DNA from 2 places in the Ureibacillus sp. FSL K6-0165 genome. Region 1 is predicted to be linked to the other one. Evidence: riboswitches for the same ligand, from Rfam matches in the RefSeq annotation. Region 1 holds a riboswitch; the other holds the start of a gene.
What was found. Region 1 has a riboswitch for preQ1 ahead of NST00_RS00685 (QueT transporter family protein). Riboswitches for the same ligand answer to the same signal wherever they lie in the genome.
Positions count from the first base shown of each region.

Region 2: linked by a shared signal. The riboswitch ahead of queC (7-cyano-7-deazaguanine synthase QueC) and the one ahead of NST00_RS00685 (QueT transporter family protein) in region 1 are both predicted to bind preQ1.

Region 1 covers NZ_JBBOQS010000001.1:140,449-148,035, reverse strand. The annotation lists gene trpA (tryptophan synthase subunit alpha) at 1-199, opposite strand, end outside; gene trpB (tryptophan synthase subunit beta) at 196-1,383, opposite strand; gene NST00_RS00700 (phosphoribosylanthranilate isomerase) at 1,406-2,017, opposite strand; gene trpC (indole-3-glycerol phosphate synthase TrpC) at 2,022-2,810, opposite strand; gene trpD (anthranilate phosphoribosyltransferase) at 2,810-3,844, opposite strand; T-box leader at 3,939-4,169, opposite strand; gene NST00_RS00685 (QueT transporter family protein) at 4,489-4,977, opposite strand; PreQ1 riboswitch class I at 4,986-5,029, opposite strand; gene NST00_RS00680 (ABC transporter substrate-binding protein) at 5,402-6,424, shown strand; gene NST00_RS00675 (ABC transporter permease) at 6,459-7,490, shown strand; gene NST00_RS00670 (ABC transporter ATP-binding protein) at 7,483-7,587, shown strand, end outside.
Region 2 covers NZ_JBBOQS010000001.1:1,313,830-1,321,416, forward strand. The annotation lists gene NST00_RS06520 (fluoride efflux transporter FluC) at 1-245, shown strand, start outside; gene NST00_RS06525 (DUF2200 domain-containing protein) at 332-682, shown strand; gene NST00_RS06530 (alpha/beta fold hydrolase) at 773-1,552, shown strand; gene NST00_RS06535 (dihydrofolate reductase family protein) at 1,784-2,338, shown strand; gene NST00_RS06540 (hypothetical protein) at 2,361-2,753, shown strand; gene uvsE (UV DNA damage repair endonuclease UvsE) at 3,020-3,973, shown strand; PreQ1 riboswitch class I at 4,086-4,131, shown strand; gene queF (preQ(1) synthase) at 4,216-4,716, shown strand; PreQ1 riboswitch class I at 4,722-4,765, shown strand; gene queC (7-cyano-7-deazaguanine synthase QueC) at 4,822-5,502, shown strand; gene queD (6-carboxytetrahydropterin synthase QueD) at 5,489-5,959, shown strand; gene queE (7-carboxy-7-deazaguanine synthase QueE) at 5,952-6,680, shown strand; gene NST00_RS06570 (hypothetical protein) at 6,872-7,027, opposite strand; partial or broken gene NST00_RS06575 (YnfA family protein) at 7,140-7,465, opposite strand.

The DNA.
Region 1 (7,587 bases):
CCTCTTCAATCGTCGGTCCATCCGCTACAGGGTCGGTGAAGGGGATGCCCACTTCAATCGCAGTGACTCCTAGTTGTTGCAATTTCAAAATCGTCGGTTTCAACGTATCAAGCCCGCCATCGCCAGCCATTATGTAAGGAATAAAAGCTTTATGGCCTAGGCGAGTTGCTTCTACAATTGCTTCAGTTAATTGGCTCATGATAAGTCACCTCCAAGGGCATCAAAAATTGTATGAACGTCTTTATCTCCACGGCCGGATAAACAAACGACAATAATCTGATCTTGGTTCATTGTTTTTGCAAGTTCAGTAGCATAATAAACGGCATGGGCGCTCTCTAAAGCAGGGAGAATCCCTTCTGTTTGGCAAAGAAGTTTAACCGCCGCAAGCGCTTCTTCATCAGTTGCCATGACATATTGGGCGCGGCCAGTTTCATACAAATAGCAATGTTCTGGGCCGACTCCCGGATAGTCAAGCCCTGCGGAAATGGAGTGAGCTTCTTGTACAAATCCGTCATCATCTTGCAATAAGTACATATAAGCGCCATGCAATACACCCGTTTTTCCACCGTTAATAGCAGCTGCATGTTTTCCGGTTTCAAAGCCTTTTCCGGCAGCTTCCACACCGTATAGAGCAACCTCTTGATTTTCAACGAAAGGATAGAACATACCAATGGAGTTGCTGCCACCTCCGATGCAAGCAACAACAGCATCAGGCAGTCGGTTTTCCTTTCCGATAATTTGTTTTTTCGTTTCATCGCCAATGACCCGTTGGAAGTCGCGGACAATTGTAGGGAAGGGGTGTGGCCCCATGGCAGAGCCTAAAATGTAATGGGTTGTTTCTACATTTGTCGCCCAGTAACGCAACGCTTCGTTGACCGCATCTTTTAATGTTCTTGAGCCTTTATCGACAGCCACCACTTTTGTACCTAAAAGTTCCATGCGGAATACGTTCAATGCTTGACGCTTTACATCTTCTGCTCCCATGAAGACGATGCATTCCATGTTGAGTAGGGCGCAGGCAGTTGCAGTTGCGACACCATGTTGACCAGCTCCTGTTTCGGCAACAATTTTTATTTTGCCCATCCGTTTTGCAAGCAATGCCTGGCCAAGAGCGTTGTTAATTTTGTGGGCTCCTGTGTGATTTAAATCTTCTCGTTTTAAATAAATTTTTGCGCCGCCACAATGCTCAGTAAGTCGTTCTGCAAAGTAAAGGGGCGTTTCTCTGCCAACGTAATTTTTTAAATAGTAGTGAAGTTCCTGTTGGAAAGACTCATCATGTTTATATTGTTCATAAGCTTCTTCAAGTTCCAGTAAGGCTGTCATTAATGTTTCCGGAACAAATTGACCGCCAAAACGACCGAACTTGCCTTTTACTTTCGTCATGTCATTTAGCTCCTTTAACCGTTTATTGTAAAGTTGTTGCTGCTTGGATGAATGATTGAATCAGTTCACAATTTTTCTTTCCATCTTGCTCAACGCCGCTTGAAACATCTACAGCGAAAGGGTGTACCGCTGCAATCGCCTGCTGCACGTTCAAAGCATTCAGTCCTCCTGCAAGTATTACTTTCTCTTTAGGGATGGAAAGTTGATCAAGTAAAGACCAATCAAATGCTTTACCACTCCCGCCAGCGAAATCTGTTCCGGGAGCATCGAATAAATAGTAATCTACGTTGTACTTGCTAGCTTTTTCAACATCGCTAAGCTCGCGGATGGAAAAAGCTTTGATAGAAGGGAGTCCTAGTTTTTCGATAAAAGTTGGTTCTTCATTGCCATGATATTGAATGAAATCGAGTGGTACTTTTTCAAAAGCTTCTTTCACTTCATCTTCTGTCGGATTGACAAATACACCAACTTTTTTCACATGTTTCGGTACTATTTGTGAAAGTTCACAGGCCTTTCTGATGGAAATTTGTCTTTTGCTTGGCGCAAACACAAAGCCTAAAAAATTCGCTCCTGCAGCAACTGCACAATGCACGTGAACTTTTTCTTTTAATCCGCAAATTTTCACTTTTGTCATCGCTCTACATCCTTAAGGGAGGAAGTTTTATTTGGAAAGATTTTAATGTCTCTTCCACATTGCCGCTTCTCATCAACGATTCGCCGACAAGAATTCCACGAGCTCCCGCTTTAGCAACACGTTCGGCATCCACTGTTTCAAAAATGCCGCTTTCACTAATAAAGGCAATGTTATCAATTCGATTGATTGTTTCTGCCAACTTTTCAGTTTGAGCCAAGTCTACTTGGAATGTTTTTAAATCTCTGTTATTGACGCCAATCAATTTTGGATGAAGGCAAAGGGCTCGTTTCAGTTCTTCCTCGCTGTGTACTTCAACAAGTACCTCCAATCCTAAACTGATTGCGTACTCATACAATTCTGATAATGTTTCATCATCTAATGCAGCGACGATCAGAAGAATGACCGATGCACCAGCATGAAGTGCATAATCGATTTGAGCTTTATCGATGATGAAATCTTTATTTAAAATTGGAGTATCCACATGATTTGCAATGCTGGCCAAGTCTTCAAAAGATCCTTTGAAAAACTTTTCTTCCGTTAAAACAGAGATGCATGCTGCACCAGCTTGTGCATATCGTTTTGCTTGTTTTACTGGGTCGGCGTTCTCATTTATGATGCCTTTAGAAGGGGAGGCTCGCTTCATTTCTGCAATAATTTGAAGAGTGTTAGATTTTCGTAATGCATCGTACAATGATGGCCGTTTTTTTAAAGGAATGTCCCATTGGGGCTTTGATTCTTTCAATTTTGAAAGAATCGCTTTTTTATGTTCAATTATCATATCTAAAATCGTCATTAAATTGCTTGCTCCTTTATTGTGTTTTGGCTAAATTCAATCACTGCTTCTAGTTTCTTATAAGCACGACCGGATTCGATGGCATCACGAGCCATGGAAACACCTTCCTTCAATGTTTCGGCAATGCCGTATGCGAAGAAACCGAGAGCTGAATTTAAAACGACTGCATCATAGTATGGCGAGCGTTTTCCTTTCAATAATTCTTTTAATATTTCAGCATTTTCTTCCGGTGTACCACCACGGAGGTGTGATATCGATGCAGGTTGTAAACCCAGTTCTTCAATGTTGATGGTGAAAGGTTTAATTTCGCCATTTTCCAACAGGGCAGAACGGTTTCGGTGGTCGAGAGAAGCTTCATCCATGCCTTGTGATCCTGAAATAACGATAGCTCGCTTTCTCCCTAAAATACTTAATACTTTTGCATATTCCTCCACGAAATCTGGACGATTAATGCCGACTAGTTGAACCTCTAAGTCAACAGGATTTGTTAAGGGGCCAACTAAGTTGAAAATGGTTGGCTTACCAATTGCTCGACGAACTTCACCGATGCGTTTCAGTTTTGGATGAACGGCCGGGGCATATAGAAAAGTGATTCCTTCTTGTTCCAATAACTGTACGGACTCATGGACAGTAAAATCTGTATGAATGCCTAGTGCTTGTAGGACATCGGCACTTCCAGAAGAACTAGAAATTTTCCGATTGCCATGTTTTGCGACTTTCACAAAGCTGCTTGCTAATACAAAGGCAGAAGTTGTACTGATGTTGAAAGTTTTCAGACCGTCGCCCCCAGTACCGCAAATATCGATATAAGTACCTTTTGTGACAGGGAAATGAATGGCATTGGATTTCATCACGATGGAAAGTGCGGCAATTTCCTCCGCTGTTTCACCTTTTTCATGAAGTGCTACTAAAAATTCAGCAATTGCTTCTTTTGGTGTTTCCTCGTTAAAGATGATTTCTGCCGCTTGAATCATATCGTCATAAGATAAGTTTTCTTTTTCTTGAACACGTTTTGTAAAAACATGAATGTTCATTCTATCATCCTCCAAATTTAAAATTTGAAGTTTAGATAGAATAGCCGGTGGGAGAAATAAAAAAACCTCTGCAAAAGGGCATGAAAACCCATTTGCAGAGGACGACCTTGCTGCCGCGTTGCCACCTCTATTGAAGCAGTTATGACTTCCACCTCGGTGTGCTCACTGTCGTGAACACTTCCCAATAACGCGGGAAAGACGTCAACCACTTGCGCAGTTGCTCTCGTAAGGCCCATTCACGAAAAGGAATGCACTAGTTTCCACCAACCACTAGCTCTCTATCGCATTACACATTTCGCTACTTTTCCTTACTCATCAATTTTGCTCGGCTATTCTCAACTAAACTCAGACTCTGCTCAACTAAGCTACCGGTGCGGTGATTGTGCTTCCACAACCTTTCTCCGCCACGTTTGATTGCAGTATATTTTATTCCGAAATTGTATGAATGTCAATAATTTTCGGTAAATTCGGGAAGGAAAATGTTATTCGAATAAATAAGTATTTTCGAATTGATAAATTGCTAAATTCAAAAAAATAATTACTGATTGTAAAAATCCATCAAATCCAAAAGAGTTCGTTCGTTTTTAATCCTAGTATAAAAAAATAGCACAGACTGTACATTAGTCTGTGCTACTAGTTTTATATTATTGATCGATTAAATTTTTGAAATTTAATCGTTTATCTAGCAATTGCATAATTGGAATACCGATTAGTAAAACAACCGCTTCACCAATGGCTGTAGTTAACCACGAAAGCCAGAAGGGAAGCTCTAACGCTAACTTTAATTCTAAAGCGATAATCCACATCATGAATGTGAAGACAAATGAGTTAATCAACATACGATAGGCGATGTTTTTCACATATTTGCTAACGATGATAAGAATCGTTAAGCAAATAACGGAGTGGGCTACTCCGAAGACTAAATCAAACCAGCCTAGAGGTGAAAATAAGTTTGATATAAATACGCCTAATACAACACCTAGCATATAGCGAGGGTTAAAGGCAATTAGGTGGTTAAAGATTTCAGCGATGCGAAATTGAATATCGCCAAAGCTTAAAAATGATAGCGTATACGTTACCGCAATATAAAGTGCAGCTATGATTGCGGACATTGCCATAAATTTTGTTTTCATTAAATTTTCACTCCTTAGTTTTTTATCGTGGGATTTCGCGAACCACGGTGTGATAAGCACACAAAATATAATTCTATCATAAACAAAAAGAAAATCAAATTTAGCTTTGGAAAAAATTAACGATGATAAAGGGAAGATTTCGTACAACAAAATAAAGTTCACAACTTTGTCACAAAATATTCATTATTTCAAAAAAACAATTTATTCTAGAAAATCCTCGTAATTTAGCGATTTAAAGCGATAAATTAATATTACTAAAGTAATAAAAAGAATTTTCTTAAATTCAGAACATTCCTAATGTTATTGACTCTTGAACTATGAGAATGTAATATATCGTTAAACTCTAGCTTTATTTGAATAAAGCGAAAATATTTTTTATTCGAAATTGTTAGTAATTTTTCGAAGGATAGTGGGGGAAATTTGTATGAAAAGTAGCATGAAAAAACTATCATTTTTGCTCTTTGGTTTAGTGTTGCTTCTAGCTGCTTGTGGCGGCGGCGGTAATGATACATCTGAATCGAGCGAAAACAACACAGAAAACGAAACAACAGAAGAAGTAAAAAATTATAAGATTGGTGTAACACAAATTGTTGAACATCCATCTTTAAACGCTGCATATCAAGGATTCCAAGATGCATTGAAAGATGCTGGTTTAAATGTTAAATATGATTATCAAATTGCACAAAACGATAATAGTTTGAATACGCAAATTGCACAAAACTTAGCAAGTGCAGGAGTAGATTTGATTTTCGCCAACTCCACTCCATCTGCACAAGCTGCTAAAAATGTAACAACTGAAATTCCAATTGTTTTTACATCTGTAACAGATCCGGTTGCAGCTCAATTAATTGATTCGATTGAATCACCTGGTGCAAACGTTACTGGTACGATTGACTTGCACCCAGAAGCAATTAAAACAACGGTAGAATTCATGAAAGACGCTTTAGACGTTAAATCAATCGGAATGGTTTACAACGCAGGTGAACAAAACTCAGTAGCTCAAGTAAACCAAGTGAAAGAGATTGCTGATTCATTAGGTTTAAAAGTAGAAGGTGCTACTGTATCTCAAAGTTCAGAGATCAAACAAGCTGCAGAATCTTTAATCGGAAAAGTTGATGCATTTTATATCATTACAGATAACACAGTCGTATCCGCTCTAGAATCTATTATTCAAGTAGCAGATAGCAATAAACTACCGCTTGTTGTTGGTGAATTTGACTCTGTAAGACGCGGCGGATTGTTGGCATTTGGTTTCGAGTATTACGATATCGGATATCAAGCTGGTGAAATGGCTGCAAAAATCTTAAAAGGTGAAGCGACACCTGCAGATATTCCAGCAGAATATCCAAATACATTGAAATTAGTAATGAATAAAGATGCAATTGAGAAACTTGGTCTTGAAGTGAAAGACGAGTGGGAAGCTGAGCTTGTCGAAACACAACAATAAAATATTTTCAACATGTTAGGAGAGATGATTCAATATGTTTACAGCAATGTTCGGTGCAGTTGAGCAAGGAATCATCTACGCAATAATGGCACTCGGAGTGTATCTAACATTCCGAGTGTTAGATTTTCCAGACTTGACGGTAGATGGTAGCTTTGTTTCGGGTGCGGCTACAGCTGCAACAATGATTGTTTTAGGTTATCACCCAATATTAGCTACGTTAGCAGCGATTGTCGTAGGATTTATTGCAGGATGTATCACTGGTTTGCTCCATACAAAAGGAAACATTAATCCGCTCCTTGCCGGGATCATTATGATGATTGGCCTCTATTCCGTAAACCTGCGAATTATGGGCTTCTCAAGTGAAAATGCAACGAGCCTTCCGAACGTTCCTCTACTAAATAGTGAAACAATCTTCACTAAAATTTATTCTTTCTGGGAACATTTAGGGATTGATGCATTTTTCAATAACATTTTGACGAGTTTAGGAGTAAAAAATCTTCCACAAACTTGGGAAATACTTTTTGTCATGATAATTCTTACAACAGCAATTAAGTTCATAGTGGATTGGTTCCTCAAAACAGAGATTGGTCTAGCGATTCGTGCTACGGGGGATAACAAACGAATGATTCGCAGTTTTTCTGCGAATACGGACACTTTAATTATTTTAGGTGTTGGATTATCGAATGGGTTAGTAGCGTTAGCGGGGGCTTTAATCGCCCAATATAATAAATATTCCGATGCGACAATGGGGATCGGGATGATTACAGTTGGTCTAGCATCTGTCATTATCGGTGAAGCGATTTTTGGAACGAAATCAATCATGCGCACTACTTTTGCGGTAATAGTTGGAGCAATTGTTTATCGGATTGTACTTGCGATTGCATTGCGAGTGCCATTCCTCGATGCAAGTGATATGAAATTGATTACAGCCATCATTGTAATCTTAGCGTTAATCGTTCCGCAAATGATTGATAAGCAAAAAGATAAGAAGCGGAAGGCGAAGCGACTGCAAGAAAAGCTAGCCGCTGCTCAACTAGAAAAGCAAGGAGGCGATCACCTTGCTTAAGCTAGAAGGCATTAACAAAATTTTTAATGAAGGTACACCAGATGAAAAGGTGGCTTTGAATAACATCAATCTTCATTTAAAACCTGGAGATTTCGTA
Region 2 (7,587 bases), 1.2 Mb from region 1:
TAAATTTATTAGGAGCGTTTCTATTAGGCATCATCACGGGTGCAAAAGCAAATGAAACCTTGCTCTTACTTTTAGGGACAGGATTTCTTGGGGCATTTACAACCTTTTCAACATTGAAATTAGAACTCATTCAATTTTATTTAAAGAATAAAAAGCATTTTCTTTTGTACATAATAATCACTTACGGTGGAGGAATTGGTTTAGCAGTTTTAGGGTATTTGATTGGAATAATTTGTTGGAACTAACTGTATGGAAGTTGCGGCTGTTTATTCATTTCGAACTTCGATATAATGAAAAAAATATTTCGCCTGAAGAAAAGGAGTAGCATGTGATGAAAAACAATCGGATTTATAAGATGAAATTTTCAAGTGTATATCCTCTTTATATTCAGAAAGCAGAGAAAAAAGGTCGTACAAAAGAAGAAGTAGATGAAATTATTCGTTGGTTAACTGGATATAGCCAAGAAGAATTAGAGGCGCAAATAGAAAAAGAGTCAGATTTTGAAACATTCTTTAATGAAGCTCCTCAGTTAAATGCTAATCGTAAACTCATCAAAGGTGTTATTTGTGGAGTGCGGGTAGAAGAGATTGAAGAACCTTTGATGCAGGAAATTCGTTATTTGGATAAACTTATCGATGAATTGGCAAAAGGAAAAGCGATGGAAAAAATTTTGCGAGCATAAAATAAAATTGTTTCTTTACTTTCTAAGAGATTCACCTATATTTTCAGCCCTGAATATCCTATTCCGAGACTGAATTACGGGAGGGTATGCATGGGCTATTTTGTTACTGTTGATTCGGGTGTAAAATTATATGTGGAAGATATTAATCCTCATGGAAAGAAAACCATTGTGTTTTTACACGGTTGGCCTTTAAATCATAATCAGTTTGAATATCAGTATAACGTCTTGCCGATGTTAGGATATCGTTGTATCGGTATTGATTGGAGAGGTTTCGGAAAATCGGATAGACCTTTTGAAGGATATTGTTACAACAGGTTAGCTGATGATGTTCGTGCAGTTGTGGATGCTCTAAAATTAAACAATTTTGCATTAGTAGGCCATTCTACTGGCGGAGCTATTGCAATACGTTATATGTCTCGTCATCATGGTTTTGGTGTATCGAAATTAATTCTTGTTGCGAGTGCAGCTCCAATCGGCTTTACACAAGAGACTGCACAAAGTTTTCTTCAACTAGCATATAATGATCGACCGAAAATGATGCAAAAAGTAATCGACGGATTTTTCTTCCAATATATTACAAAAGAATTTTCTGATTGGTTTATGAAAATGGGATTGGATGCAGCAAGTTGGTCGACAATTGCAATCATTAATACTTTAAGAGATGAAAATTTATATGCGGATCTTTCAAAAATTCATGTGCCTACGTTAATCATTCATGGAATACATGATAAAGTAATCCCTTTTGCACAAGCTCAAGAACTCAATGAACTCATATCAAATTCGAAGGTCGTTCCTTTCCAATATAGCGGCCATGGAACGTTTTGGGAAGAACGGGATCGATTTAATGAGGTATTATGGCAATTTATTTAAGGCGGATTGGAGTGATTCCAATTCGCTTTTTGCCTTTTGTCTTCTTTAGTCCAACTGTAAGTTTTGTCTAGATGAAAATGAAACTTCAACGAGGATCATTCGTCAAATCTTAGAAAAATCAATCATGCTAACATAAGATTTTGTCACTATCAAGGAGATATTTGACAATAAAGTTCAAGCGTATGATATAGTAGTTTTCCAATCGAAAATCTAAGGAAGAGAGGGAAAACGATGCAAAACCAAAGAAAGATTATACTAGATTTAGCAGTGACGTTGGATGGCTTTATAGAAGGGAAGAATGGGGAAATCGATTGGTGCATTATGGAACCAGAAATGAACTTTACGGAATTTCTCCATCAAATCGATACGATTTTTTACGGAAGAAAAAGTTATGAATTGTGGGGACAATATTCACCTGGAGAAAATGCAAGCGCAGAAGAAATAGAAATGTGGGAAATAATCGAAAGTAAAGAGAAATATGTGTTTTCTAGAACACAACAAAGTGCTGATGGGAAGGCTATTTACATCAACGGCAATGTAGTAGAAGAAGTAAATAAATTAAAAAATAAACCTGGGAAAGATATTTGGTTATATGGTGGAGCCAGTCTCATTACAACATTTGTTAATCATGATTTAGTTGACGAATATCGTTTATCAGTCCATCCAATTATTCTAGGAGCGGGGAAACCATTGTTTATTGATATTCAACATAGAGTAGCACTAAAACTTGTAGAAGCAAAGACGTTTCCATCGGGAGTTGTTCAATTGATTTATCATAAAAAATAAAAATTTAATGGAGCGGAAAATAATGAAAGAATTACTCGTATTTGGTGAACTACATAAATACTTAAATAGCTTAGGTTTTATCGAATGTACAATTGCTAATAAGAGTTTATCATTAGGATATAAACCAATTACCATTAGAGGTGCTTCTAAAAAATTTGCAACTTTGAATGGTGATAAAAGATATCGTTGTTTAATTTTGCATGTTGATCCTGGAAATCCTGAATCTGCGAAAGGAAAAATCATTCAAAAGGAGATACAAAAGATTTTAAATTTTGATATCGGGCAAATGAGAACATTTAAATTAAAAAAGCATGAAGTATTTATTCCATTTGAAGTAATAGATACAAAAGAGAAGATGGTATTATTAAAAAATTTCATAGGTAATCAATACAAGATTTTTTTAGAGAATTATTAGTAATTCTAGTTATTATTCAAAATCAATTGTTCAAATTGAATTTATTGCAACGATTTAAATAAAATTATGGAATGGGATAATTTTTTCAAACTTTCCTCATCTCATTTCGTCAATGATTGGAAGTATCTCGAATGGAATTTATAGAAACGAAAAGAAATAGTGGGGTAATCACTATTGTCAGATTTCATAATCCTCCTTTATGATGTATGTATCGTTCTCCATTGACAAACACTATCCTCATCATTCTTTTTTAGGATGGTGTACAGATGATACTTCGATTTGGTTATGTTTCAATGGCACTCCCATTGTGGGAAGCGTCTCCTTCACATACAATTACTTTTACCAACTGGAAAAAACTCGATGAAACAAGTAGAGCCGAGAAATTATTAACCATCACGGAGCGAAATTTAAAAAATACAATTCGCATTCTCCATTACAATATTGCCCACGGAATACTAGTGTACCGAATGTCTTCATCTCTCATTCCATTAGCTGCACATCCGGAAGTGGATTGGGAGTTTATCTCCCCGTTTGAACATCTTTTTAAAGAAATCGGAGAAATGGTTCGAAATTATGGAATGCGGGTCAGCTTTCACCCAGGACAGTTTACTTTATTCACAAGTAAACAAGCTCATGTGACAAACAATGCCATTGTGGATATGACCTATCATTTTAAAATGTTGCAAGCAATGGGGCTAGAAAAAGAGGCAATGTTAAATATCCATGTAGGAGGAGCTTACGGGGATAAAGATGCATCTATTTCCCGATTTTATCAAAACTTCCAAAAATTAGATTCAACAATTCGCATGCAAACGACTTTGGAAAATGATGATAAAACCTATACAGCAGAAGAGACATTAGCCATTTGTGAAAAATTAAAAGTACCTTTTGTATTTGATTACCATCACTATATAGTAAATAAAGGAGACTGTGAATTAGAAGAGTTGTTGCCAAGGATTTTTGCGACTTGGGAACATACAGGGAAAGTTCCGAAATTTCATTTATCATCACCAAAATCTGAAAAAATGTTACGGGCACATGCGGATTATGTTGATATGGATTTTGCTTTTCCATTAATTAAAGCCTTAAAGGATTTCGGAAAATCTGCAGATATTATGATTGAAGCAAAAGCGAAAGATCTTGCATGCCTCCGTTTTGTGGAGGAGCTAGGGAAATTGCGCGGCTTTAAGCGAATCAGTGGTGGGATAATTGAGATTTGAAATGGCAATCCATTGATTATCTCATTGCTTTTTTAATAAACTTTCTAAAAAAATTTGACCTTTTTCACTATATTCTATAATATTACTAAGTAAAGTTGAATACCCGACTAGAACGGGAGAGGTTCATAGCATAACCCTCTATAAAAAACTATGAAACAATAATATTTCATCAGTTTTAATAGAATGAATTGGGTTTACCTCTCTTGAAAATGTTGGGAAACATTTTGCAAGGAGGTTTTTTTATGTCTAGTCGCAAATTAGAAGATGGTTTAAAGGATTTGACGCTGCTCGGTAATCAAAAGACGTCATATCCAACAAAATATGCGCCAGAAGTATTGGAAGCAGTGGATAATTTACATGTCAATCGGGATTATTTTGTAAAATTCAATTGTCCTGAATTTACTAGTCTTTGTCCGCTTACACAGCAGCCGGATTTTGCAACGATTTATATTTCTTATATTCCGGATAAAAAATTGGTGGAAAGCAAATCGCTGAAATTATATTTATTCAGTTTTCGAAATCATGGAGATTTTCATGAAGACTGCGTAAATATCATTATGAATGATTTAATTGAATTATTAGATCCAAGATATATTGAAGTGTGGGGGAAATTTACTCCGCGCGGGGGAATTTCAATCGATCCATGGTGCAACTACGGAAGACCTGGAACGAAATATGAAGAAATGGCAAATTACCGTTTAATGAATCATGATTTATATCCAGAAAAAGTGGATAATCGATAAATTGAATAACAGAGGTTCTTAGCTACCCTCTATAAAAAACTAAGAAGAAACAGCATTTCCTTCTTAGGATGCTGTTTTTTTCTTTATGAAGGAGTGTCTTTAATGATGATATTAAAAGAAGAAAAAGCAATCGTCGTATTTAGTGGTGGACAAGACAGCACGACATGTTTGTTTTGGGCAAAAGAACAGTTTAAAGAAGTGGAAGCTGTGACGTTTGATTATGGTCAAAGACATCGATTGGAAATTGAATGTGCAAAGGAAATCGCAAAGGAAGTAGGGGTAAAGCATCACATTCTTGATATGTCCCTTTTAAATCAGCTAGCTCCAAACGCACTAACACGGGATGATATCGAAGTTGAGGAAGGGAAAGATGGCGAGCTTCCTTCTACCTTTGTGCCGGGGCGCAATTTGCTATTCCTTTCCTTTGCAGGGGTGTTAGCTAGCCAAGTAGGAGCAAAGCATATCGTAACAGGCGTATGTGAAACGGATTTTAGTGGCTATCCTGATTGCCGTGATGTTTTTATCAAATCGTTGAATGTAACAATGAATTTAGCGATGGATGATACGTTTGTCATTCATACGCCGCTCATGTGGTTAACGAAAGCACAAACATGGGAACTGGCAGACAAATTAGGTGTGCTTGATTTTGTACGAAACAATACATTGACTTGCTATAACGGAATCATTGCAGATGGCTGTGGAGAATGTCCAGCATGTAAGTTGAGAAAAAGAGGTCTTGATGAGTATTTGCGTTCTAGAAAGGGTGCTTCACATGTTAGATTTTAGAATTGTTGATAAGCTTCAAAAACTAGATGAAGATATTCAAAGAGTCCAATTGAGATATCACTCGAAGCGTGTGCTCGTCAGCAAGGAGTTTACTTTTGACGCTGCTCATCATTTACATGCATATGATGGGAAATGTAAAAATCTACATGGCCATACGTACAAAGTGGTACTGGGCGTCAGCGGCTATCCGGACAATCGGGGATTGGTGATTGATTTTGGCGATCTTAAAGAAATATGGAAAGAAAAAATTGAAATCTATTTGGATCATCGCTATTTAAATGAAACGTTGCCCCCGATGAACACAACGGCTGAGAATATGGTCGTTTGGATTTATGAAAAATTGGCGGAAGCGTTGCAGGAGAAAGGTTTTGATGATGCGCGGGTAGAATTTATTCGACTCTATGAGACTCCTACAAGTTATGCAGAAGCTAGACGGGAGTGGATGGAAGATGAGTAAAATCGCCGTCATCGAGATTTTTGGACCGACCATCCAAGGGGAAGGGATGGTCATAGGGCAAAAGACGATGTTTGTCCGCACGGCAGGTTGTGACTATTCCTGTTCCTGGTGTGATTCTGCCTTTACTTGGGACGGCAGCGGCAAAAGTTTGATTAAGCAAATGACGGCGGAAGAGATTTGGACTGAGTTAAAGAGGTTAGGAGGAAATGGATTTTCTTTTGTTACCATTTCCGGTGGGAATCCTGTATTGATTCGTCATCTAGAGGCATTAGTTCGGATTTTAAAGGAAAATGATATAAGAATTGGCGTTGAAACGCAAGGGAGCAGATGGCAAGATTGGCTGTATGAAATCGATGAATTAACGATTTCCCCAAAACCGCCAAGTTCTGGGATGAAAACAGATTTTACTGTACTTACTGAAATCATAGATAAGCTAAATGCCCGAAACGGCAACCAGCACATTTCATTGAAAGTCGTTGTGTTTGATGAGGAAGATTATGAATATGCAAAAAAAGTACATTTAAGATATCCGACTATTCCATTTTTCTTACAGGTTGGCAATGATGACACAACTACAAAAGATCAAACGAAACTCGTTAGCCACTTACTGAAAAAATATGAAAGTCTCATTAACAAAGTAATGGCAGATGAGGAATTACAAAACGTGAAAGTACTGCCTCAACTCCATACCCTCGTTTGGGGAAATAAAAGAGGGGTTTAAAAAAACATTACGTACTTCTAGTTTTAGGTTTGGGAATCATAGTTTGATCGTAAAGACTGCTTAAGCGCCATGCTATTTAAGCAGTCTTTTTTGATGGAGTAAGGGGCTTCTACATCTATATAAAAAATAATTGGGCGTTCATTCTAATTATGTTAAATCGAATGACGCCCTCTTTTGAAGAAACAATAAATTTAACGCTTTTCAACAAATAATAAAATCAATGTTGCTACAGGACCTAATAATAAGGAAAGCAAAAACCAGTTCAATCCAGAGCGATTTTTTCCTTGTGCAAGCCCTGCGTTTATTAATGCCAATGTGCCCCAACCAACCACATATTCGTTTTCCATGACGGCCTCCTAAAATAAAATGGTAAAAGTAATTTATATTATTCTATAATATCTAGTTGCCCTTCACCAATGCTAAAGTAATTTCATGTTCAAATACATAAATATTAAGACATTATTCTCTCGGTGCAAATAACATGACCGCAACACCAGCTAAGCATATTGCCGTTCCAATCCAATCATAAATATCTGGGGTTTTCTTATCGATGCTCCATCCCCAAAGCACTGAAAGAAAAATAAATACTCCTCCATAAGCTGCGTAGACTTTGCCGAAGTTTGGGAAGGATTGGAATGTGGCGATGACTCCATATAGGAATAGGACAATTCCACCAATTAAACCTAATAGAGCGGAACGATCTTCTCTTAACCACTGCCAAATTAATAGCCTCCCCCAATTTCTGCTAACCCTGCAAATACAAAAAGTACAATTGCTTTAATCAATTTATACACACCCTAAAAATTAAAACTCTATTAAATATATTCGAAGATTGTTTTACATTCTATCTATTTATATTTCCTATTAAGATTTTTTCCCTCTCAATTCATTACATTTGATAGAAAAA